Regions from separate parts of the Streptomyces sp. NPDC087901 genome, predicted to be linked through region 4. Evidence: riboswitches for the same ligand, from Rfam matches in the RefSeq annotation. Region 4 holds a riboswitch; each other region holds the start of a gene.

Region 1 (5,085 bases), on a different contig from region 4:
TGATCAGCCCGCTCTCGGGGTTCAACCCGGTCTACGGCACCGCGGACGCCCTGCTCGCCGCCCAGGCCGGGTACTTCGAGCGCTGGGGCGTCATCCCGAGCGAACTGTGGGACGGCTCGGCGCACTCCGTCCTCACCCCGCTCACCGCACTGTTCGTCCACGGCAGCTGGCTGCATCTGCTCGGCAACATGCTGTTCCTGTACGTGTTCGGAGCCATGGCCGAGGAGCGCATGGGCCACACCGAATTCGCGTTCTTCTACCTCGGCTGCGGCTACCTCGCCCTGCTCGCCTACGCGGCCGCGCACTCCACCTCCGACCAGACGCTCGTCGGCGCGTCGGGGGCGATCTCGGCGGTCCTGGGGGCCTTCCTCTACCTCTTCCCCCGCGCCCGGGTCACCAGTCTGTTCCCGTTCCTGCTGTTCCTGCCGCTGCGCTTCCCCGCGTGGATCGTGCTGGTCTTCTGGTTCGTCCTGCAGTGGCTGGCGGCCGAGGGCGCGGGCAGCGGGCCCGGCGTGGCCTACCTCGCCCATGTGGTCGGCTTCGCCACCGGCTTTCTCTACGCCTGGGGGCGCTTCCGGCGCGGGGCCGGAGCCTTGCGTCCGGATCAGGCGGGATAGAGGAGCGTGGTGCGGCGCGCGCAGCTGCAGGGCGGAGGAGGGAGTCACTGCGGAGCACGGGCGACCGACGACAACGCCGCTCACGTGCGTGCCGGGCCCCGCGGGCCCGGCATGATCCGGACGCAAGGCTCTAGAGTGAAGTCTCCAGCCACGGCCACCGAGGGAGAAAGCCAGCCGTGATCACCGCGATCGTACTCATCAAGACCAGCGTGGACCGGATTCCTGAGATCGCCGAGGCCATCGCCTCGCTGGACAGCGTCAGCGAGGTCTTCTCGGTCACCGGTACGTACGACCTGATCGCCATGGTCCGGGTGTCCAAGCACGACGACCTCGCCGATGTCATCCCCGGCCGGATCAGCAAGATCCCCGGTGTCGAGGGAACCGACACCCACGTGGCGTTCCGCACGTACTCGCAGCACGACCTGGAGGCGGCCTTCGCCATCGGTCTGGACGCTTAGGACTCTCAGCACTTTCGGCCGGGTACGGACAGCTGTCCGTACCCGGCCGAAAGTGCTGAGGGGGGTCTCGTCTCAGACCTGCGCGGCCGCGCCCCGGTCCGGGACGCAACGGCCGTCCTCGGTGCGGTACTTCCACTGGGCACCCTCGCTCACGAGTTCCCTGACCGCCTGCAGGAAGCGCTCGATGTGCTCGTCCGGTGTACCGGCGCCGAAGCTGACCCGGATCGCGTTGAGGGACTTCTGGCCCGGCTCCGCCTCCGGCGCGCCGCACTCCCCGACGTCCTGCGGGTCGCTGCCGAGCAGGGTGCGCACGAGGGGGTGGGCGCAGAACAGTCCGTCACGCACTCCGATGCCGTACTCGGCGGAGAGCGCCGCGGCGAAGTGCGAGCTGTTCCAGCCCTCCACCACGAAGGAGATGACGCCGACCCGCGGGGCGTCGTCGCCGAACAGCGAGAGCACCTTGACTTCGGGGACCTCGGCGAGTCCGGCGCGGACCGCGGAGACGAGCTGCTGCTCGCGGGCGACCAGGCTGTCGAACCCGGCCTCGGTGAGCGCCTTGCAGGCGGAGGCGATGGAGTAGACGCCGATGACGTTGGGCGAGCCGGCCTCGTGGCGGGCGGCGGTGGTGTGCCATTCGACGTCGACACCGCCGTCGGTGCGCCGGGCGACCTTGCGGGAGGCGCCGCCGCCGGCCAGGTAGGGCTCGGCGTCGCGCAGCCAGTCGGAGCGGCCGGCGAGGACCCCGGAGCCGAACGGTGCGTACAGCTTGTGCCCGGAGAAGGCGACCCAGTCGACGTCCAGCTCGGCGATGTCGACGGGGTGGTGCGGGGCCAGCTGGGCGGCGTCCAGCACGATCCGGGCGCCGTGGGCGTGCGCGGCGGCGGCGAGCTCCTTGACCGGCCACAGCTCGCCGGTGACGTTGGAGGCGCCGGTGACGCAGACCAGCGCGGGGCCGTAGGGGTCGCGGTCGGCGAGGGCCCGCTCCAGCGTCTCGACGGCCTCGTCCGGGGTGCGCGGGGCGTTCAGGTACGTCACGCGGGCGTCGCGCCAGGGCAGCAGCGAGGCGTGGTGCTCGGTCTCGAAGACGAACACCTGGCAGTCGGCGGGCAGAGCGGCGGCGAGCAGGTTGAGCGAGTCGGTGGTGGACCGGGTGAAGACCACCTGGTCGTCGGCGCGGCAGCCGAGGAACTCCGCGACCGTCTCGCGGCTGCTCTCGAAGAGGTCCGTGGAGAGCTGCGAGAGGTAGCCGGCACCGCGGTGGACGCTGCCGTAGTACGGCGCGTACGCGGCCACGTCGTCCCACACCCGCTGCAGGGCCGGAGCGCTGGCGGCGTAGTCCAGCGCGGCGTAGGTGACCTCTCCGCCGGTGACCAGCGGAACCGTCACATCCTTGCCCAGAACCGGCAGCGGCGCACAAATCGACTGGTCGGTGGCAGCGGTGAAGACAGACATGACGAACTCCCGTAACAGGCAGGCGAATTCCGCGTGCCTGCGGATACGCGGCAGCACGGAAGGAAGAAAGAGGGGTGTGCGGAAGAGGGCCGAAAAGCCCTATCGCATTCGCTTGCTCACAAGAGGCTCCCTGAGGACCAGGACCCCACGGGTGGACATCTGACGATGTCGAGGGGTCCGCGCTTGCCGCAGACCTCGCTGCCTGCGGCCTGGTCTTCACCCGGGGCACCCCGCCACGGACGGAGGGTTGCCGGACAGCGGGCCGGGGCCGTAGTCGCTGTCACTCATGACCTGCGCAGCATCTTGCCATACGTGCGAGAACGCGCAAGGCGCAGTCCATGATCTGGACTGCGCCCTGCCTCACACTCCGTACGCCGGCCCCTCAGGCGTTGCTGGCCACGACCCATCTCTCCAGCGCCCGGCCTGCCGCGCCCGAGTCGATGGACTCGGCGGCCTTCGCCATCCCCGCGGTGAGCTGCTCGGTGAGCGTGCCCTCCCCCGGGTCCAGCGCGACGAGCGCCGCCGCCGAGTTGAGCAGGACGGCGTCCCGTACGGGTCCCGTCTCCCCGGCGATCAGCCGGCGGGCCACATCGGCGTTGTACGAGGCGTCGGCGCCCCGCAGCGCCTCCACCGGCACCAGGTCGATGCCGACGTCGCGCGGGTCGAAGGCCTCCTCGCGCACCACGCCGCCCCTGGCGACCCAGACACGGGAGGTCGCGGTGGTGGTCAGCTCGTCCAGGCCGTCGTCGCCGCGGAAGACCAGGGCGGAGTTGCCGCGCTCGGCGAGGACGCCCGCGACGATGGGTGCCATCCGCAGGTCGGCGACGCCGATCGCCTGTGAGCGCACCTTGGCCGGGTTGGTGAGCGGCCCGAGGATGTTGAAGGTGGTCGGTGCGCCGAGCTCCGCCCGGGCCTTGGCCGCATACCTCAGGGCGGGGTGGAACTTCACGGCGAAACAGAACGTGATGCCCGCTTCCTCGGCCACCTCCACCACACGCTGCGGGGACAGCTCCAGATTGACGCCGAGCTTCCCCAGGACGTCGGAGGAACCGCTGGCCGACGACGAGGCGCGGTTGCCGTGCTTGACGACCTTGGCACCGGTCCCCGCCACGACGATCGCCGACATGGTGGAGATGTTGACCGTCTTGGCCATGTCGCCGCCGGTGCCCACGATGTCGACCGTACGGCCGGGTACATGGATGGTCGTGGCGTGCTCGTACATCGCGCGGACCAGGCCGGAGACCTCCGTGACGGTCTCGCCCTTGGCGCGCAGCGCCACCGCGAAGCCGGCGATCTGCACGTCGGTCGCCTCGCCGCTCATGATGCGGTCCATCGCCCAGGCGGTGTCGTCGGCGGTCAGGTCCTGGCCGCGCAGCAGGGGGGTCAGCACGCCGGGCCAGGAACGAGCCGCCACGCTGTCGCCGCCGACCGGGGTCACAACGTTCATGGTCCACTCCTGGGTCCACAGCCGATAAAAGGAACGACACCACCCTATCGAGCCCCTGGGACAGCGAAGAGCCCCGTCCATGCGATGGACGGGGCTCCTGCTGTGGCGATCAGTTCAGGTGATCAGTGGTGGCCGTGGCCGCTGGTGATCTCCTTGTACTCCTCGGCGGTGGGCTTGGCGATCTGGTTGTCCTCGCCGTAAAGCGCCTTGCTGAGCCTGGCCCGCAGCTTCTGCACCGCGGACACCTTGCGCTCGACACCGTTCTCGTCGACCGTCGGGCCGATCTCGACCGGCTTGTACTGCTCGTGCGCGGTGAGCGTGTGCAGCTGCGCCGGTGAGAGCGGCTCGTGGACCTCGACGAACTCACCGTGCGGCAGGCGCTTGATGAGACCGGACTCGCGTCCGTGCAGCACCTTCTCCTTGTCCCGGCGCTGAAGGCCGAGGCAGATCCGCCTGGTCGCGATGAACGCGATGACCGGGCCCACGAAGATGAAGATCCGGACGAACCACGAGATGGCGTTCAGCGACAGGTGGAAGTGCGTGGCCCACAGGTCGTTGCCACCGCCGATGAAGACGATGATGTACTCGGTGATCCAGGCGACGCCGAAGGCCGTACGGGTGGGGGCGTTGCGCGGGCGGTCCAGGATGTGGTGCTCGCGCTTGTCCCCGGTGATCCAGGACTCGATGAACGGGTAGACCGCGATGATCGCGAGCACCAGTCCGAAGGCCATCAGCGGGATGAACACACCCAGGACGAGCGTGTGGCCCCAGAGGTTGATCTCCCAGCCGGGCATCACTCGGATCAGACCCTCGGCGAAGCCCATGTACCAGTCGGGCTGGGCGCCGGTGGACACCTGGTCCGGGCGGTACGGGCCGATGGCCCAGATCGGGTTGATCGAGGCGATGCCCGCGATGACGGCGATGACACCGAAGACCAGGAAGAAGAAGCCTCCGGCCTTCGCCATGTACACCGGCAGCAGCGGCATGCCCACGACGTTCTTGTTGGTCCGTCCGGGACCCGCGAACTGCGTGTGCTTGTGGTAGAAGACCAGGATCAGGTGGGCCACCAGCAAGCCGAGCATGATGCCCGGCAGCAGCAGGATGTGGATCG
Region 2 (5,085 bases), on a different contig from region 4:
GGCGATCCCCGCCTCGACGCGTGAGAGCGCCGCACCGGGGCAGATGTGCGGGCCGTGACCGAAGGTCATGTGCCGGATGGGGGTGGGGCGGGTGATGTCGAAGGCATCGGCGTCGGGGCCGTGCTGCTCCGGGTCGCGTCCGATCACCCGGTAGGAGATGACCACTCCCTCGCCCTTGGCGATAACGCCCTCACCCACCTGGATGTCCTCGGTGGCGAACCGCATCAGCAGATGGGTGGTCGGGGTGTCCCACCGCAGGGTCTCCTCGATCACGGTCTCCCAGGAGACCTCTCCGTCGAGGACCTTCCGCAACTGTTCGGGGTGGGCCAGCAGGGCACGTACGGCGTTGAGAATGAGCCCGATCGTGGTCTCGTGCCCGGCCGCGACCATCGCCTTGAGGTTGCCGATCACCTCTTCCTCGGTCAGCGGTTCGCCGCCCTCGTCGGCGAGGATGAGCGCGGAGGTCAGGTCGTCGGTCGGCTGCGCGGCCTTCTCCCGTACGAGCCCGGCGTAGAAGACGTCCAGGTCGGCGAGGAGGGCCAAGCGCTCGTCCTGCGGGGTGAGCATCGAGAAGAAGGCCTTGTACTGGCGGGTCAGCATGGCGTTCGCGGCGGGGTCGACCCCCATCAGCATGCCGACGACCCGCATGGGCAGCGGCTGCGCGAACACGGACTTGAGGTCGACGACGGCCCCGTCCTTACCGCCCTCGGCGAGCGCGTCCAGCAGTTCCTCGGTGAACTTCTCGATGTCGGGGCGTATCGCCTCCAGCCGGCGGGGCGTGAGCGCCTGGGAGGTCTTGGTCCGCAGCCGGCGGTGCTCGTCGCCGTCGACGGTGAACATGGACCGGCCGGCGTCGATCATCCCGATGAGCGGCCACGCGTGCGTCACCTCGCCGCTCTGCCACAGACCCCAGGCGTCGAGGTCCTTCACCAGCCGGGGATCGAGCAGGAGCTGCCGGGCGTCCGCGTGCCGGGTGATGGTCCAGGCCGGTACACCGAGCAGCTCGATCCGGGCCAGCGGCCCGGCGTCGAGCAGCCGCGCCGTCTCACCGTCCAGGTCCTGGACCATCGGGTCGATGACGACGGTCCCGCCGTCCGGGGCTGCTGCCTGGGCGGCGGCGTGGGGGCAGTTCACGAGAAGTCTCCTGTCGTACGAACGGGGGTGAACCGAACAGGGAGCGCGGTAGAGCCTCGAAGGAACGCGGAAGGCCGTCGCACGAGTTCGCCGGCGGGGACGCCCAGTTGGAGATCGGGCAGCCGGTCGAGCAGGACCTCGATGCCGGTACGGGCGATGATCTCGGCGATCTCCTGCGCGGGGAACGGGCATCGGTACTCGCCGTGGCTGAAGGCGAGATGGGCACCGTTGCCGCCCTGTGCGGCTGCTCCGGTGTCCGACATGCTCTGGCGGATCAGGGGGTCGGTATTGGCGGCACCGAGCCCGAGCAGCAGCATGTCCCCGGCCTTGATCCGCTGTCCGCCGAGCTGGGTGTCCCGTACGGCCCAGCGTCCGGCGAGGATCTGGGTGGGCGTGTCCTCCCAGAGCACCTCGTTCATGGCCTCGCCGATGCTGCGCCGGCCGCGGGCCATGGAGTCGGCGAACTCGTCCTCGGTGAGCATCAGCCGAAGGGAGTTGCTGATCCAGTCGGCGGTGGTGAGGTGCCCGGCGGCCGTGATGGCCATCAGGTCGAGCATGTACTCCTCGTCGGTGAAAGCCTCGGGAAAGGCGAGCATGCGCGAGGTCACGTCGTCCCCGGGCGCGGCCCGCTTCGCGGCCACCAGCCTGGCCATGTGTTCCCCGAACCGCAGATGGGCGCTCTGCGCGTCCGGGCCGCCGTCGGCAAGGTCCTTCAGCACCCGGGCGATGTCGGCGCCTTCGGCGTCGGGGAACCCGACCAGCCGGGCGAGGACGAGGACGGGAAGGGGATCGCAGAAGTCAGCGACAAGGTCGGCCGTACCGCGGCTGCACACGTCGTCGATGAGCCGGTCGGCCAACTGCTCGCAGTGGCTGCGGATCTGATGGGGGTCCGCGCCTTCCAGGGCCGGCCCGACCATGCGGGCGTGCCGCTGGTGCTCCTCCCCCGCGCTGAAGTAGATGGACGGCAGGGGACGCCCCACCATCGGCAACAGGGGCCAGTCGTCGGGGATGTGGGGCCATTGGTTCCAGAGGCCGACATCACGCGGGAACAGCGCGCCGTCGCTGGTGACTTGATGGAGTTCGCGGTACCCGATGACCAGCCAGGCGGGGAACCCGCCCGGCAGCTCCACGGGGACGACAGGCCCGTGATCACGCCGCATGGCGCGGTAGGCGGCCTGGGGTTCGGTCTGGAAGCCCGGCCCGCCGAGCGGCACGGCCCCGGCGTGAGCCGGACAGCCGGGAGGCGGTGGAGGAGTGGACGGCGCGGGCTCGGTGGATGAAGGGCGCGTCATGAGTCCTGACTCCTGTGGCGACAGCTGCAAGCGTCACGATCATGCGATCAACGCACGTTCACTATAAGGATTTTATGTGACGCCGGAACGGTCGAGGGCGATCAATTCCGCACCTCGAACAGAACAACAGGACGACATCTCGGCACAATTGATAAGCATCACGATGTACCGCACCGGGCGGAGCCGACCTCGCAGAGGGCCCCGCCCTGGAGCCCGACATTGACCAGCCCGGCACCTCTCTCGTCCCCGAGTCCGCCGCCGCCTTCACCCTCCACGAGCTTCAGCGCATGCCAGCGCTCCAGCCAGTACACACGCCCGCGGTGACCGGCGAGCGTTTCCCGCAGCGAGAGTGGAGCGTGCGTCCAGACCACGGGGAGCTCACCCGAGTAGTCGAAGGCGGGACGCAGTTCGACCCATCCGTCGTCGCGGACGTCACCGGAGGTGAGCAGGATCTCGACGGCCCGGCCCGGCTCCTGCCGGCACTTCTTGGCATGGATCCAGTGCACACGGTGCCCCGCGGCGTAGCGGGTGCAGTCGTCGCTCCGCACGGAGTCGTTCTGGGTGAGATGACGCAACATGGTGAGGTTCGCCTTCCGGGGTGAGGACCCCGAGTGCCCTGCACCGCGGTCCGCTGTTCCCCGTACCCTGCGTACGGGGCAGGTCGTCACCCGGAGCACCCGCAGCGGAGCGGGGTGCCGTCCAGCAAGCCGGGGCTGTGCACTGGAACTCATGACCCGTCCAAGACTCTAACCCACGCACTCGGCAGGGCCCGACGGGTGGCCAGGAGCGCGGGGCGCCCGGCCCGACGGGTGGTCAGGAGCGCCGGGCGCCCGGCCACGGGCGCCGCCCACCCCCGAACCACCCGCCGGGCCGGGGACCACTCACCCGGTGACGAGACCCGGGTCGCTCGAACCGGGCCGGCCCGTCTCGACGTGCCCGGCGAAGCGCCGCAGGAACGTGGCGTCCACATCGGAGACGACGGTGACGTCGTACCAGCTCTTGCTTCCCCGCAGGTCAAGCGCGTGCTTCACAGTCGCGCCCGCACGGACCTCGAAGGTCTGCACCCCTCCCCCGTACCCGACGGCACTGCGAACGGTCAGACGCACAGTCGCGGAACCGCCATTGACGAAGGTCAGTTCGAGCCCACCGGTGGCGGCATCATGACGAGTCGTCACCTCCGGCCCCGCCACCTTCCCGGCCGCCCGGAAGGTGCGCAGGAATCCGTTGGGGCCGTGGACGGTGAGGTCGGTCACTCCCTTGGAGTAGGCGGTGTTCCAGCTGTCCGAGAGGGACTTTCCGGCCTCGGTGGTGTAGGTCCAGGGCCCGTCGGTGCGGTTCGCGGAAGTCACGAGGAACTGCGCCCCTGCGGCGGCGCCGCCACTGAAGGTGAGGCGGTACTTGCCGGTGGCCGTATCGGCGGCACCGTCCACGAAGGGCGCGTAGCGCAGCGGCCGGGTGGGCCGGGCCCCCTTCTCCTGCTTGGGCACGCTGCCGGTGGCGGGCGGCGCGGGGACGTAGTCGGGGTGCCGGAGGCGGTCCGGAGGCTCATAGGCATCCGTCGACGGCAGCGAGACGTCCGAGGTGTCCGAACGGCGGAAGTCGAAGGCCGAGGTGAGATCACCGCAGACGGCGCGCCGCCAGGGCGAGATGTTGGGCTCGCGCACACCGAAGCGCTGCTCGATGAACCGGATGACGGAGGTGTGGTCGAAGACCTCGGAACACGCGAACCCGCCGGTGCTCCAAGGGGAAACGACCATCATGGGCACCCGCTGGCCGAGCCCGTACGGACCGGCTGCGTACCGGATGTCGCCGGGGAAGTAGTCGGCGGAGGTGTCCACGGTGGACAGGCCCTGCGAGGCCCCCGACGGCACGAAGGGCGGCACGATGTGATCGAAGAAGCCGTCGTTCTCGTCGTAGGTGATGAAGAGGGCCGTCCGGCCCCAGACCTCGGGGTCGGCGGTCAGTGCGTCCAGGACCTGCGAGATGTACCAGGCACCGTAATTCGCGGGCCAGTTGGGATGCTCGCTGTACGCCTCCGGGGCAACGATCCAGGACACCTTCGGCAGCGTCCCGGCCCGGACATCGGCCTTCAGGTCATCGAGGAGCCCGCCACCGTTCTTGATGTCGGTCCCGGTACGCGCCTTGTCGTACAGCGGATCGCCGGGCTCGGCCTCGCGGTAACTGTTGAAGTAGAGGAGCGAGTTGTCGCCGTACGTACCTCGATAGGCATCGTTGATCCACCCCCAGGACCCTGCCGCGTCGAGCCCGTCACCGATGTCCTGGTACACCTTCCACGACACCCCGGCCTGCTCCAGCCGCTCGGGGTAGGTGGTCCAGCCGTACCCCGCCTCGTCGTTGCCGAGCACGGGACCGCCGCCGGACCCGTCGTTCCCCGTATGTCCGCTCCACAGGTAGTAGCGGTTCGGGTCGGTCGACCCGATGAACGAGCAGTGGTACGCGTCGCAGACGGTGAACGCGTCGGCGAGGGCGTAGTGGAACGGTATGTCCTCACGTGTGAGGTGGGCCATCGTCGTAGCCGTCTTGGCCGGCACCCACTGGTCGTACGCACCCTTGTTGAACGCCCGGTGCCCGCCCGCCCAGTCGTGGTTCAGGTCCCGGAGGAACTGCATCCCGAGCTTGTCGGCGGGCGGCCGGAACG
Region 3 (5,085 bases), on a different contig from region 4:
GTCGCCCACGTAGGCCAGGGGCGGGAACCCCGCCGGCAGCGCGCCCACGCCGATCACCAGCGTGCCTCGCTCGGCGACCTCCGCGGGCAGTCCGGCACTGATCGACTTGACCTCGGACACTTTGAGTCCGGTCTCCTTCCCGGCGCCGTTGGAGAGGGCGCCGACGGTGACCGTTCCGGCCGCCGCTGTGCCGCTCCTGGAGGCGGCGTCGCTGTCGCCGCACGCGGCGAGACCTATGGCGAGGGAGGCGACGGCCACGGAGGCGGTGACGCCGCGGATGAGGCTGCTACGGAGGCTGAGGGTGTGCATGACTGTCCTTGTCGGGTGGCGGGTGGCGGGTGGGCGGTGGTGATGCCGAAGGAATGCCGGATGGGCGGTGGTGGTACGGAAGGAATGCCGGGTGGGCACGGCCGGACCGCCTCGCTCCACGAAGTGCGGGGGTCAGAGCACCTTGCTGAGGAAGTCCCTGGTCCGGTCGTGCTGCGGGTCGTCCAACACCTGGGCGGGCGAGCCCTGTTCGACGATCCGGCCGTCGTCCATGAAGACGACCCGGTCGGCGACCTCACGGGCGAAGCCGATCTCGTGGGTGACGATGACGAGGGTGGTGCCGCTGCTCGCCAGGTCCTTGATGACCGCCAGCACCTCGCCGACCAGTTCCGGGTCGAGCGCGGACGTCGGCTCGTCGAAGAGAATGACGCCGGGCCGCAGGGCGAGGGCACGGGCGATGGCCACCCGCTGCTGCTGGCCGCCGGACAACTGCCGGGGGTACGCCCCGGCCCGGTCGGCGAGGCCCACCCGGGCCAGCAGGTCGCGGGCCCGCTCCCGGGCCGCGCCCTTGGCGAGCCTGCCCGTCGCCACCGGGGCGGCCGCCACGTTGTCCAATACGGTCAGATGCGGGAAGAGGTTGAAGTTCTGGAAGACGAAACCGATCCGGCTGCGCTGGGCCAGAATGACCCGCTCGCTGAGCTCCTTGAGCCGTTCACCCTGCCGGCGCACACCGATCATTTCGCCGTTCAGGCTGACATGGCCGATCTCCGGCTTCTCCAAGTGGTTGATCACCCTGAGGAGGGTGGACTTGCCCGAGCCCGACGGCCCGAGGATGACCGTGACCTCGCCTGGCCGCACGGTCAGCCCCACACCGTCCAGAACCCGTTGGCTGCCGTACCACTTGTACACGTCGTGCACCTCGACCGCGGCCGGGCGTATCTCCTGCGTGTCGGTGGTCATGTCGCCGTCTCCCTCCGGACCCGGGCCCTCAGTTCGCCGAGGCCGGTCCGTACCTTCCGCAGCGGGGTCGGCGGCAGGGTGCGCAGCGCGCCCCTTGAGTAGTGCCGCTCGACGTAGAACTGGATGACGGACACTGCGCTGGTGAGGATCAGGTACCAGACGGTGGCGACCAGCAGCAGGGGCACGATGTCGCCGGGGTAGGTGCTTCCCATGCTCTGTACGGAGCCGAACAGGTCGAGCAGGGAGACGTAGAAGACCAGCGAGGTGCCCTTGATCAGACCGATCAACTGGTTGACGTAGTTCGGGGTGATCGAGCGCAGCGCCTGCGGGAAGACGATCTTCGCGAACTGGTACCGCCTCGGGAGGCCGAGTGCGGCGGCCGCCTCGTGCTGCCCCTGGTCCACGGAGAGGATGCCGCCGCGCACCACCTCGGAGGCGTAGGCCGCCTCGTTGAGGCTCAGTCCGACGACCGCGACGGCCATGTCGGTGGCAAGGCGCGACTCGTCGAAGGTGAAGAAGGCCGGACCGAACGGCACCCCGACGCTCACCGTGCGGTAGAGCGCACTGAAGTTGTAGAGGAACAGCAGGACCACGATCAGCGGCACCGAGCGGAACAGCCAGGTGTAGAGCCAGCTGGCCGTGCGCAGCACCGGGTTCGGGGAGAGTCTCGCCAGGGCCAGCAGGACACCGCCGAGCAGGCCCAGCGCAGCGCTGTACACCGCCACTTCGAGGGTGATGACCAGCCCGTCGAGGATCGCCGGCCGCAGGAACCAGTACTGGAAACGGCCCCATTGGTAGAACGGGTTGGTCACCAGACCGTGAATGATCTGGGCGACGAGTACGAGCACGACGACCGTGACGATCCAACGGCCGGGACGTCTGAGCGGGAGGACCCGCTGCGCCGCCAGGGGCTCGGGCGCGACGGTCGGGCCGGGACGGGGGTTCGCCTCGGTGGGCGGCGCTGGTCCCGGGGACACAGCGACGCCGGAGAGTTCACTCATGGAGGGCTCCAGCGGATACGGACACCCCGGACCGCGGGAGGCCGCGGCACCGCACCCGTCGGGGACGGGTCCGCGGGACGCGGCACACAGCGCGGCACAGGGGCCGGGTGGGGAGAGGACACACCGCGACAGCGGTGGATGTCAGGGGATCGGAGGGCCGTCAGCCCTGACAGAGAGGGCGGGAAACGGCCGTACACAGCGCGCTGCTGACACGCAGCAGGTCGACGGAGCGGTCCGCGCACAGCAGGACGCAGCCGCGAGGCCGTCGAGCGGCCATCCCGTCAGCTGCGTTCATCCCGCTCACCGTCACCATTCCGCCCCGCGGGGCCTCACGCTTACCGAACGTCATCCGGTCCGGTCCTCACCTGGGGCACCCCACTGCGTGCGAGGGTTGCCGGCCGGCAAGCCAGGGCTCTTCGCCGGCACTCGTGACCGTTCTGCTCTGCGCCGGAGGTTAGGGCCGCACCGAAAAGGATGTCAACGCCGGTGACCACCAGTCGAGACGGCTTGTCCCGCCTTCTTGACGGCACCACCGGACGCACCGAAACTGGCGTGGACGGTCACGATTGTCAGCGCTGCACGTGCGGGATCTCCCGCTCGTGCGGTCATCGGCCCCGGCCCGCTGACAGGCAACCCTTCCACCGCGATGGGGTGCCCCGGGTGACGACCGGGTCCTGTTGGAGCAACAGGACAAGCGCGGTCTCGCGTCTCGCGAGCCCCGATGGCAGGACCGGTGGGAATTGCCCAGGAACGGCTTGACGAGGCGCCTGCACATCGATCTGTTGCGCGTCTCCAGCGCTTACTAGTCCGCGTCGGACCCGTCCCCGTCCGATCGGCCGGACTCCTTGTCCCGGCGCGCTCGAACCGGGATCGAACGGGTCCCCTCGGTCCGGACCGGTACGCAAGCGCAGTCGCTCCGCATCCGTCCGCCGGTGCCGGCATGGCGGCGGTGGCTTTGTCGTTCCCCCCAGGGATCCCCATAGGGAGAGTCATGCCCGAGACAGCATCGCGCGGTTCCAGTACAGGCAACTCGCCGCAGCGCGGCCCCGTTTCCTCCGCCTCCGCTTCACGCGCCGCGGGCCTGCGCCCGTCGTCGGGTGTTCCGTCCCCCCGCTTCGACAGCCGGATCGGTGTCGGCCTCGCCGGCGGCTTCTATCCGGCTCCGCACCGCTACGAACTGTTCCTGTCGGCGAGTTGTCCGCGCTCGCTGCGCATCTCCATCACGCTCGGCCTCCTCGGTCTGCGGGACTCGGTCGCCACCACGCTCCTGACCCACCCGGCCGGAACACCCGAGGCCTTCGCCTCGCTGCGCAGTGCGTACGAGGCGACGGTGCACCACTACGACGGACCGCTGACGGCTCCCGCTCTGTGCGACCGCTGGAGCGGCCGCATCGTCAGCAACCACACACCCGACATTCTCCGCGACCTGGCCGGTCTGCTGTCCGGGCACAACGAGGCCTGCCCCTCCGCGCTGCACCCGCCGGAGCTCGCTGCGGACATCGAAGCCCTGCGTGAACTGCTGGACCAGAAGGTCACTCCGTCCGCATCGCCCTCGGAGCGAACGGCGGCGCTCGACCTGATGGAGCGCCGGCTATCCTCGCATCCCTATGCGCTGGGTGCGGAGCTGACGGCCGCCGACGTGGACCTGTGGGTGGCGCTCGTCCAGCCCCACCCGGTCAACTCCTTGTCCCCGTACCCCCGGCTCCAGGACTTCGTGCGCCGACTCGGCGACCACCCCGCTTTCCCGCGCGCGAACGACGTGGCGGCCGACGCGGCGTGAGCTTCTGCGCTCAGCCGTCGTCGCGCACGGTTCCCCGGCCATCTCCCCCTGCGAGCTCCCCCGGCGGGGGATAACGGACGAAGAGGATGCCCTGCACATCCCCGTCGGGCGCGCCGTAGACATGGGGTGCGTCGGCCCGCCAGTGCGCGGAGGCGCCGGGGCCGGCCGTACGGGTGTCGTCCGGCGGCCCGACGACGGCGGTGCCGGCCAGCACCATCAGGCTCTCCTGCGTACCCGGGACGTGCCCTTCCGACTCCTGTACGGGGCCCGCCGCGATGCTGATGCGGAACACGTCGGTGACCGCGGCCCCGTCCTCGTACCGCTCCAGAAGAACGGCGGTGACGGCACTTCCCGAGACGCCGGGAAGTGCCGAGCCGGAGCCGTCCCTCGGGCGCAGGTCGCTCAGTACGGCGCTGAGCGGAAGACCGAGCGCGGTGGTGAGTGCGTACAACGTCTCCAGGGTGGGGTTGCGCGTGCCGCTCTCCAACTCCGAGAGCGTGCCCTTGCCCACGCGGGAGCGCCGGGACAACTCCGACAGCGACAGGTCCCGCTCGCGCCGCAGCGCTCGCAGCCTGAGTCCCACGTCCTCGTTCAGCCCCATCGGCCGTGCACCTGCTCCACTGTCCTGGTTGACGGGCGTCGGCCCGCCTCTCTAGTGTTCCACATACAGAACGTTCCGTATACGGAACGCCCCGCGGGCGCACCGGTCGGCAGCCGCCATCGGCGCAGCCAGGGACCGCACCCGGTCCGGCAAGCACCGGGCCGGACGCGCACCCGGCCGGACACAGCACAGGAAAGTGGCTCACTCATGTTCGCGATCACCCGCATACGCTCCGCCGCGCCGCCCTCGGCCGTGGTCGCCGGCCTGATCGCCGTCATGGTCGGGGTCACCAGTTCGGCGGCGCTGGTCTTCACGGCCGCGCAGGCGGCGGGGGCGGACTCGCGCGAGATCTCCTCCTGGATGCTGGCGCTCGGTGTCGGACTGGCCTGCACCTGCATCGGGCTGTCGCTGCGTTACCGGGCGCCCGTCGTGACCGCCTGGTCGACGCCGGGCGCCGCGCTGCTCACGACCGGTCT
Region 4 (5,085 bases):
CCTCGGCGAAGGCCCGGTTGTACGTCTCGAAGGAGGCCCACTGCCGGCGGAACTCCGCGTCGAAGACGGGTTCGACGGGGGTCTGGTAGAGCAGGTGGTGCACGAACCAGAGCACCGAGTTGGCGATGCCGTTGTACGCGTCGGCGTGCACGTCCGCGTCGATGTCGAGCATCCGGACACCCGGTTCGCCGACCCCGCGCCGCACCGCCTCCCGGTCGCCGTCCCCGAGGGCGGCGCAGACCCACATCTTGTCGTCCACGGCGCTCAGGCCGGAGACGAGTCCGCCGCCGCCGCGCCGGGAGTCGAGGGTGCCGTCCTCGCGCAGCGCGTACGAGACCGGGCCGCGATTGGACGCGACGAGTACCTGGGCAGCGGGCTGGGGGGCGTGCTCGGAGACCATGGGCGGAATCTAGCCCGATCACGAACCGCCCAAACGTACGAAGTCAGGCCACGTCACGCCGCACGGCGTGAAACGTACTCCTCGATCTCGCGCATCGGCGGCCGCTCCTCGGTGTCCACCGGATAGGTGTGCGGGACGAAACCGTGCTCGCCGCGCTCGAACTGGGTCAGCGACGGGCGGACCAGATGCCCTCGTGAGAGGCGGAGTTGGGCGGTGCGGTAGATGGCTGCGGCCATCCGGCCGAGCGCCTGGCCGTCCTGGTGGCGGTGCTTCCTGACGCCCACGTCGACCTGGGCGAGTGCGTCCAGGCCGACCGTGTGCAGGGCGTCGACGAGCAGGCCCAGCTCCACTCCGTAACCGACCGGGAACGGCAGCCGCTCCAGCAGCGAGCGGCGCACGGCGTACTCGCCGCCGAGCGGCTGGACGAAACCGGCCAGCTGCGGCCAGTGCAGATTGAGCAGCGGGCGTGCCACCATTTCGGTGACCCGGCCGCCCTGGCCCGTGGTGTCGCCGAACGGGCGGTCGTACATCGCCTTGACGAACTGCACCGAGGGGTCGGTCAGCAGCGGGCCGACGATGCCGGAGACGAAGTCCGCGGAGAAGTCCTTCAGGTCCGCGTCGATGAAGCAGACGATGTCCCCGCCGGTCACCAGGAGTGACCGCCACAGCACCTCGCCCTTGCCGGGGACGGCCGGTATGCGGGGCAGGATCGCGTCCCGGTGGACGACCCGGGCACCCGCCCTGCGGGCGACCTCGGTGGTGGCGTCCGTCGAGCCGGAATCGATCACCACGAGCTCGTCGACCAGCTGGACCTTCTCCATGAGCTCGCGCCGGATCGTCGTGACGATGTCCCCGACCGTCCCCGCCTCGTTCAGCGCGGGCAGCACCACACTCACGCTCGGTGCGTTTGCGCCGTTTCCGGCCTCCAGCAGACGGTCCAGCGGACGGTCGGCGGCTGACCAGGAACGCCTGGTCAGCCAGCGTTCGACCTCTTCCAGCACGGTCGATACTCCCTGTATGTGATCCATCTCGCGGTTCGGACGACTATCTCAACAGTCCGGTGCTTCGGTTACAGTCTTGAACAACGCAGATGGCCGTCGCATGCCGGGGTCCGTCCGCCGATAAACGCCTGGATCCATGGTCCAGTGCCACAGCGCTCATCCAGAGGGACTGAGGGAACGGCCCGTTGAAGTCCCGGCAACCCTCCCGCCGACCGCGAGGTCAGGTGGGGAAGGTGCCAATTCCGTCTCGTGACGAAATGCGTCGCGAGGAAGATGAGGAAAGGACCTCGCCATCATGGCTGTTGAGACTGTTGCAGCAAACACCGAATCTTCCGTGGACCTCGGTCCCGCCGCGGCGCTTTCCTGCCGCGAATGCGGAGAGCGATTCGCACTCGGCCCCCTTTTCGCCTGCGCGTCCTGTTTCGGGCCGCTCGAAGTGGCGTACGACCTGCCGAGCGGCTCCCCGGACGAGCTGAAGAAGCGCATCGAGGCCGGACCGAACAACATCTGGCGTTACGCGCCGCTGCTGCCGGTCCCCTCCGACGTCGCGGACAAGCCCAACATCAACCCCGGCTTCACCAAGCTGGTCAAGGCCGACAACCTCGCCCGCGAGCTGGGCGTCACCGGCGGTCTGTACGTCAAGGACGACTCCGGCAACCCGACGCACTCCTTCAAGGACCGCGTCGTCGCGATCGCCGTCGAGGCCGCCCGCGCCTTCGGGTTCACCACCCTCTCCTGCTCCTCCACCGGCAACCTCGCCGGCGCCGTGGGCGCCGCCGCCGCCCGCGCCGGTCTGCGCTCGTGCGTGTTCATCCCGCACGACCTGGAGCAGGGCAAGGTCGTCATGGCCGCGGTGTACGGCGGTGAGCTGGTCGGCATCGAGGGCAACTACGACGACGTCAACCGCTTCTGCTCCGAGCTCATCGGCGACCCGCTCGGCGAGGGCTGGGGCTTCGTCAACGTCAACCTGCGCCCGTACTACGGCGAGGGCTCCAAGACCCTCGCCTACGAGATCTGCGAGCAGCTCGGCTGGCAGCTGCCCGACCAGATCGTCATCCCGATCGCGTCCGGCTCGCAGCTCACGAAGATCGACAAGGGCCTCCAGGAGCTGATCAAGCTCGGCCTGGTCGAGGACAAGCCGTACAAGATCTTCGGCGCCCAGGCCGAGGGCTGCTCCCCGGTCTCCGCGGCCTTCAAGGCCGGTCACGACGTGGTGCGGCCGCAGAAGCCGAACACGATCGCCAAGTCCCTGGCGATCGGCAACCCGGCCGACGGCCCGTACGTCCTGGATATCGCCCGCCGCACCGGTGGCGCGGTCGAGGACGTCAACGACGAGCAGGTCGTCGACGCGATCAAGCTGCTGGCCCGCACCGAGGGCATCTTCGCCGAGACGGCCGGCGGGGTGACGGTCGGCGTGACGCAGAAGCTGATCGAGGCCGGTCTGCTGGACCCGGCGCTCACCACTGTCATCCTGAACACCGGTGACGGCCTCAAGACGCTGGACGCGGTGGCCGCCACCTCGCAGGCGAGCGCCACGATCCGCCCGAGTCTGGAAGCCTTCCGCGCCGCCGGACTCGCCACCAGCTGAGAACCCGGCGCCCCGGCCCCTGCCGGGCACCGGCTTCCGACCACTCGAGACTCAGGAAGGGCACCCACCATGAGCGTCAAGGTCCGTATCCCCACCATCCTCCGCACCTACACGGGCGGCCAGGCCGAGGTCCCGGCCGAGGGCGCGACCCTTTCCCAGGTCATCGAGTCCCTGGAGAAGGACCACCCGGGCATCGCCGCCCGCGTCCTGGACGACCAGGGCAAGCTGCGCCGCTTCGTGAACGTGTACGTCAACGACGACGACGTGCGCTTCGAGGGCGGCCTGGACGCGGTCACCCCGGACGGTGCCGGTATCTCGATCATCCCGGCCGTCGCCGGCGGCTGCTGAGCCCCCGGGCCTCGCCGGCCCGACTTCACCGCGTTACCGGAATTGCCCCCTCTGCGAGAGAAGCGGAGGGGGCAATTCTGCATGGTTGAGCGCGGTACAGTGAGGGAAGCCCCCTCCGCTGCCCGTGCCGCCCGCATATGAGAATGCGCCTGGCCGCGACAAGATGCAGCCAAAGTACGTGAGCCCCTTGCGCCATAAGTCGCCTTTGCCTGGCCTGACTTGCCCTGGAATCTCATGAATCCCACACATTCGGGCGATCGGTGCTGCTCAGATTTCTCGTCCGATTGACCTGTTGCAGAGGGCAGTTGGGCAGATACATTCGGCCGCGGTCGACGCGTTCCGGCGCACACACCCTCTCCTGTCGGAGGGTGAGTTCTGACCCGGGCCCGCGAAGTGCGGTCCCGTGCAAGGGCCAGTAATAGGGGAGTTAGGCATGGCTCAGGGCACCGTCAAGTGGTTCAACGCGGAGAAGGGGTACGGCTTCATCGCGGTCGACGGTGGTGCGGATGTTTTCGTCCACTACAGCGCGATCCAGATGGACGGGTACCGCACCCTCGAAGAGGGTCAGCGAGTTGAATTCGAAATCTCGCAGGGCCAGAAGGGGCCGCAGGCGGACATGGTCAAGCTCGCCGTCGGCTGAGCCCGGCCTGTCACCACGCAGTCGGCCAACGACACTACTCACGCACGGAGGGCCCGTACCCCTGGGGTACGGGCCCTCCGTGCGTCCCGGGACGCTTTCGCGGCACCCCCGGGCGCTTCCGCGCCGTCCCGGGACGCTCCCGCGGGCCCCTTTGCGGCTGTCCACACTCCGGAGGGGGACGCTTGCACTCTCGGGGGTCGAGTGCTAATTATTGGCTTAGCACTCTCTGGGTGAGAGTGACAGAAACTTGGACCGGGCCGGTGAGGCCCGCAGGTCTGCCGGGGCAAGGAACCGGCAGACAGGCAGGCCGTCCGTCGCGGGCGCCTCTCGGTCCGGAGAAATCCACCCCTGTCCGGGAGGACCACTTCATATGGCCAAGATCATCGCCTTCGACGAGGAGGCCCGGCGCGGTCTTGAGCGCGGCATGAACCAGCTCGCCGACGCCGTCAAGGTCACCCTCGGCCCCAAGGGCCGCAACGTCGTCCTTGAGAAGAAGTGGGGCGCCCCCACGATCACCAACGATGGTGTTTCCATCGCCAAGGAGATCGAGCTGGAGGACCCGTACGAGAAGATCGGTGCGGAGCTGGTCAAGGAGGTCGCCAAGAAGACGGACGACGTCGCCGGCGACGGTACGACCACCGCCACCGTTCTCGCTCAGGCGCTCGTCCGCGAGGGCCTTCGCAACGTGGCCGCAGGTGCCAACCCGATGGCGCTCAAGCGGGGCATCGAGAAGGCCGTCGAGGCCGTCTCCGCCGCCCTCCTGGAGCAGGCCAAGGACGTGGAGACCAAGGAGCAGATCGCTTCGACCGCCTCCATCTCCGCCGCTGACACCCAGATCGGCGAGCTCATCGCCGAGGCCATGGACAAGGTCGGCAAGGAAGGCGTCATCACCGTCGAGGAGTCCCAGACCTTCGGTCTGGAGCTCGAGCTCACCGAGGGTATGCGCTTCGACAAGGGCTACATCTCGGCGTACTTCGCCACGGACATGGAGCGCATGGAGTCGTCCCTGGACGACCCGTACATCCTGATCGTGAACTCGAAGATCAGCAACGTGAAGGACCTCCTTCCGCTGCTCGAGAAGGTCATGCAGTCCGGCAAGCCGCTGCTG

Evidence for each region. A riboswitch is a leader RNA that binds a small molecule or an ion and turns the genes downstream of it on or off. The one in region 4 is predicted to bind S-adenosylmethionine.
Region 1: it holds a riboswitch for S-adenosylmethionine, as region 4 does, so the genes downstream of both, ACIOEW_RS04230 (aminotransferase class V-fold PLP-dependent enzyme) here and thrC (threonine synthase) in region 4, are expected to answer to the same signal.
Region 2: it holds a riboswitch for S-adenosylmethionine, as region 4 does, so the genes downstream of both, ACIOEW_RS08095 (hypothetical protein) here and thrC (threonine synthase) in region 4, are expected to answer to the same signal.
Region 3: it holds a riboswitch for S-adenosylmethionine, as region 4 does, so the genes downstream of both, ACIOEW_RS17735 (amino acid ABC transporter permease) here and thrC (threonine synthase) in region 4, are expected to answer to the same signal.

Annotation. Positions count from the first base shown of each region.
Region 1 covers NZ_JBIUUC010000001.1:952,199-957,283, reverse strand. Annotated here, with positions in the region: gene ACIOEW_RS04240 (rhomboid family intramembrane serine protease) at 1-617, shown strand, start outside; gene ACIOEW_RS04235 (Lrp/AsnC ligand binding domain-containing protein) at 794-1,075, shown strand; gene ACIOEW_RS04230 (aminotransferase class V-fold PLP-dependent enzyme) at 1,148-2,527, opposite strand; SAM riboswitch class IV at 2,702-2,819, opposite strand; gene trpD (anthranilate phosphoribosyltransferase) at 2,910-3,974, opposite strand; gene ACIOEW_RS04220 (ubiquinol-cytochrome c reductase cytochrome b subunit) at 4,097-5,085, opposite strand, start outside.
Region 2 covers NZ_JBIUUC010000002.1:590,780-595,864, reverse strand. Annotated here, with positions in the region: gene ACIOEW_RS08105 (cytochrome P450) at 1-1,134, opposite strand, end outside; gene ACIOEW_RS08100 (cytochrome P450) at 1,131-2,426, opposite strand; gene ACIOEW_RS08095 (hypothetical protein) at 2,585-3,004, opposite strand; SAM riboswitch class IV at 3,052-3,161, opposite strand; gene ACIOEW_RS08090 (phosphocholine-specific phospholipase C) at 3,308-5,085, opposite strand, start outside.
Region 3 covers NZ_JBIUUC010000005.1:121,618-126,702, forward strand. Annotated here, with positions in the region: gene ACIOEW_RS17725 (transporter substrate-binding domain-containing protein) at 1-309, opposite strand, end outside; gene ACIOEW_RS17730 (amino acid ABC transporter ATP-binding protein) at 442-1,227, opposite strand; gene ACIOEW_RS17735 (amino acid ABC transporter permease) at 1,224-2,228, opposite strand; SAM riboswitch class IV at 2,555-2,662, opposite strand; SAM riboswitch class IV at 2,787-2,931, shown strand; gene ACIOEW_RS17740 (putative leader peptide) at 2,984-3,034, shown strand; gene ACIOEW_RS17745 (glutathione S-transferase C-terminal domain-containing protein) at 3,220-4,008, shown strand; gene ACIOEW_RS17750 (helix-turn-helix domain-containing protein) at 4,019-4,609, opposite strand; gene ACIOEW_RS17755 (benzoate/H(+) symporter BenE family transporter) at 4,817-5,085, shown strand, end outside.
Region 4 covers NZ_JBIUUC010000017.1:173,178-178,262, forward strand. Annotated here, with positions in the region: gene ACIOEW_RS35940 (trehalose-6-phosphate synthase) at 1-400, opposite strand, end outside; gene ACIOEW_RS35945 (glucosyl-3-phosphoglycerate synthase) at 454-1,401, opposite strand; SAM riboswitch class I at 1,555-1,681, shown strand; gene thrC (threonine synthase) at 1,697-2,989, shown strand; gene ACIOEW_RS35955 (MoaD/ThiS family protein) at 3,059-3,337, shown strand; gene ACIOEW_RS35960 (cold-shock protein) at 3,771-3,977, shown strand; gene groL (chaperonin GroEL) at 4,348-5,085, shown strand, end outside.